Regions from separate parts of the Chitinophaga defluvii genome, predicted to be linked through region 2. Evidence: riboswitches for the same ligand, from Rfam matches in the RefSeq annotation. Region 2 holds a riboswitch; the other holds the start of a gene.
The links. Region 2 has a riboswitch for S-adenosylmethionine ahead of ABR189_RS26460 (trans-sulfuration enzyme family protein). Riboswitches for the same ligand answer to the same signal wherever they lie in the genome.

Region 1 (2,208 bases), on a different contig from region 2:
CCGCCAATGCATGCCCGGGATGGGAAGGTAAGCCGGGATAATACACCCTTTCTACTGCCGGATGTTTTTCCAGGTATTCAGCAATTATCTGTGCATTCGCGCAATGTTGCTTTACACGCAAATGCACTGTTTCAATACCCCTGATCAGCAGGAAACTGTCAAATGGCGAAAGAATAGCCCCGCATGCATTCTGATAAAACCGGATCTCGTTTCCCAGTTCCTGTGTTTGGGTAATCACCAACCCTGCAATCAGGTCGCTATGCCCACCCAGATATTTGGTGGCACTATGTATTACAATATCTGCTCCTAACGCCAATGGCTGTTGTAATACCGGAGAGGCAAAAGTATTATCTACACAAAATAAACATCGGTTGGCTTTTGCGATTTTTGCAATAGCGGCGATATCCGATATTTTCAGGGTGGGGTTCGTAGGTGTTTCCAGCCATATCAGTTTGGTAGCAGGTGTGATAGCATTGAATACTGCTTGTGTATCTGCTGTATCTACATAATGCACCTTGATGCCGAACTTTTCATATACTTTATTGAATAGGCGGAACGCGCCCCCATAGATATCATCTACTGCTACTATTTCATCTCCATATTTTAGCAGTTTAAGCACAGCGTCAATCGCAGCAAGACCACTGGAAAAGGCGGTACCAACTGCCCCTCCTTCCAGTTGTGCTATGATTTTTTCCAGCGCTGCCCGGGTAGGGTTATTACTTCTGGCATAGTCATATCCTTTATTGATCCCTGGTGCTTCCTGCACAAAAGTGGAAGTTTGATAAATAGGTACGGCAATAGCACCTGTTTGCGGATCTACAGGGATAGCATGGATTAATTCAGTAATTGTACTCATCGGTTGTGTTTTTTAGTTTGATGATAAAATTGATTAAACAGTGTGTGGTGTTGCTTATCAGGAAAGAAGTACGGGAGGAGGAAGATGAGCGGAAAGCGGGTCTTTACAAGTCATACCAACCTTAAGGCATTGGTATAAAACCAAAAAACTCACCTGGCAGCCAGATGAGTTTTCTCTATTTTGAATAATGTAAAGTAAACCTGAATACTGACTTATCTTTCCTCCTTTCAGGAGGATGGATGAAGCACCTGTCTGCAGTAGTGTACTGTAGATGGTTGCTAAGACGTCATCGGGCCATTTCCCTCAGTCTTTCTTGATAAGAAACTTTTAAAGAACTGGAGCAAAGGTAAATCAAGAATTTTCAATTTTCCAACAATTGCTTCCTATTTTTTTTGTCCGCTACTTAATGTGGTGGTTGGTGGAGCGCCTCCAAAGTAAGCTGGATCCCCTTTTCATAAGAGCAGGGCACGTAATTGAAGTGTTGAGCAAACTTAGTTGCGTCAAAGATGTAAGGATAATTATTCTGATACAGCATCTCACGTATTTCATTAATCGTGTTATCAAACCATCCTGCCATCCTCATCATCATTCCTCCCATTACCATATATCGTGGTTTTACGTTTAGTTGTGCCGCGATCATATTAATGTATGCTTTTCCGGTAGGTGCCGGATTAGTAGTAGGCAGGTGCCATACCTGGTTGTCGGTATTCTTGTTTTCGGCCAGGAGGAATAATCCTTTACCGGCGTCTGGGGTAAAAGTAAAACTGTGGGTAACCTGGTCGTTGCCCAACCACATAGCGCGGCTACCTTTCGCCAGTTTATCAATAACGAGCATATTCAGGATGCCGGTAGAGGAAGCCCCCGGGCCATAAAAATCTGCTGATCTGGCAATGCTCGCCCGGATATTGCCAGCTTTCACCTCTTCCATCAGCTTGCTGGCGATACGTGCCCGTATCTCTCCTTTTTTGCTACTGGGATGGTAAGGAGTATCCTCCGTCATTTTCCCATTGACTAATCCATACATATATACATTGTCAAAAAAGATCAGCCTGGCTTGGGCTGCCTTGCAGGCATTGATAACATTGTCCATGATCTTGGGCCATGCCACGCCCCATACTTTATGGTCATAAGTTAATCCGGCGCATAAAAAAACCACCGTAGCTCCTTTTACCGCCGCCAGGGTTTGTGCATAATCGGTGAGATCCGCAGGCACCAACTCAGCAACCCCGGCTGTAGTTTGTGGGTTACGTCCTACCAGCCGGACCCGCTTACTGTGTGCCAGCAACTCTTTGGTTAATTCCTTTGCGATAATACCACCGGCCCCTAAAATGGTATATAATGGCGTAGCCTGA
Region 2 (2,208 bases):
GACGGGGATACTCCTCTATAAACGCTCCTTTTAACAACCCAGCCTGCCCGAACAATAATGCCTCCAGCTGCATTAAACCAGGCCTGTGCCGGATCAGTAAGTGATGCGGTAAAGATTGTGCCAGCTGTAAAAAGGGAAGGGCATTTACCGGTGTACCAAAGCTCTGGGCTACTGCCCAGTAGCATACCTCTTCCCAATTGTATTTGTTGTATACCAGCCAGGCCTGCATATTACTGGTTTTCCGCTCCCATCGCTCGGCCAGTAACCGCTCTTTCCAGCTATACCAGGTAAGCAATGGTACCTTAGCTGCTCCAAATGCACAGGGAACAAAACGAAGTGATTGTCTTAACTGCTCATACCTCTTTAATAACAATTTGGGAATATGCTCCTGCAAAACAATACAAGGCGTATATGGAGCTACCGGCGCGGCAATGTCATGCTCAAATACCACATGCAGGATGATATTGCTATACCGGGGATTATGCTGGTGCCCATGCCGGAACCAGTCAGATGTTTTAAGATGCAGCTCCACATTTCCCATCCATAAAGTATCGCCGATCCTGAGCCTCGCAGCAGTAAAATCAGGCCCTTCATGTTGATTGTGCTGTCCGGGATGCATCACCTGCACCTTTTCGCCGCTTACTGTAGTAAGCCCTTCCTGGCTAAATAAACGGAATTGCCAGATGTGCTGAAATAACTCTTCTGTGAGTAGGGGGTTAACACTCATTATATTAATGTTTAATTGTTGCATGCTTCCGGCTTATCCGGCATGACAAATTCCCGGATAGCTGATTTCAGTTAAAAAAACATCATAAAAGGAGAACAAAGTACCAATTTACGTAAATAAAATTAAATTTGATACCCATTTGGAAAATTCACCAAAGTACGCTTACCTTTGCACGCAGTTCTTTTACATGACTTATCCAGAAAGGCGGAGGGACTTGGCCCTGCGATGCCTTAGCAACCATCTCGTTGTAAAACGGGAAAAGGTGCTAATTCCGGCTTCAGTATACCTATACTGGAGATAGATAAGTTGGCAGAGAAACATCTTCGTTCCTATTAAGATTATTGAGCTCTTCCAACAACCGGAAGTGCTTTTTTTTTGCCCATACCCCTCCTTTCTCAAAGATTTGTTACGTTAAAACAAGAACATTTGCGGACATACGTGAATGAATGACATGGGCTATCCGTACCTTACGGATAACCACTAAAAAAACAGCACATGAAAACAGCTACACAATTAATACACAGCATTCCCATCGATGAGCTGACAGGCGCTATCTCTGTGCCTATTTATCAAAGCTCCACCTTTGTACAGGAATCGCCGGGCATTAATAAGGGCTTTGAATTTTCACGTGCCAACAATCCTACGCGCAAGGTACTGGAAGACCTGATCTGTAACCTGGAAGAAGGATATGCGGGCTTTGGCTTTGCCAGTGGGATGGCGGCTATTGACGCGGTCCTGAAACTGCTCAAAACAGGAGATGAAATCATGGCAGTGGAAGATACCTACGGTGGTATTTTCCAGGCATTCAATCATATGTTTGACCGGTTTGGTATTAAAGTAAACTATGTGGATACCAGCAACACAGATAAAGTACTGGCAAATATTACACCCAATACCCGCATTATCTGGCTGGAATCTCCTACCAACCCTACCCTTAAAATATCTGATATCAAGTCTATCAGTAAAATAGCCAAACAACATAATATCCTCCTGGTAGTGGATAATACCTTGTCCACTCCTCTGGTGCAGCAACCTATTGTATTAGGGGCGGATATTGTGATCCACAGTGCTTCTAAATACCTGGCGGGACATACCGATGTGATTGCCGGCCTCGTAGTGGTCAACAATAAATCCCTGGCCGATCAGATACGTTTTAACCAGAATGTTTCCGGTGGTATCCTCAGCCCTTTTGAAGCATGGCTTACGGTGAGAGGGATCGAAACATTATGCCTGCGCCTGGAAAAACAATGCAGCAATGCTATGACTGTTGCTACCTGGCTGGCAGCCCACCCGGCGGTTGACAAAGTATTTTATCCTGGTCTGGCTACTCATAAAAACCACCACATCGCCCGTAAACAACAAAAGTATTATGGGGCTATGGTAAGCTTTTCCCTGAAAAATGATAACATTAAAAATGCCATCCGCATCGTAAATGCTACTAAACTTTTTAAACTGGCAGAAAGTTTCGGAGGAGTGAAAAG

Region 1: it holds a riboswitch for S-adenosylmethionine, as region 2 does, so the genes downstream of both, ABR189_RS09905 (trans-sulfuration enzyme family protein) here and ABR189_RS26460 (trans-sulfuration enzyme family protein) in region 2, are expected to answer to the same signal.

The regions. Positions count from the first base shown of each region.
Region 1 is NZ_JBEXAC010000001.1:2,631,837-2,634,044, forward strand. It holds gene ABR189_RS09905 (trans-sulfuration enzyme family protein) at 1-856, opposite strand, end outside; SAM riboswitch class I at 1,066-1,179, opposite strand; gene ABR189_RS09910 (NAD-dependent epimerase/dehydratase family protein) at 1,260-2,208, opposite strand, start outside.
Region 2 is NZ_JBEXAC010000002.1:3,112,354-3,114,561, reverse strand. It holds gene ABR189_RS26465 (DUF2851 family protein) at 1-727, opposite strand, end outside; SAM riboswitch class I at 917-1,035, shown strand; gene ABR189_RS26460 (trans-sulfuration enzyme family protein) at 1,223-2,208, shown strand, end outside.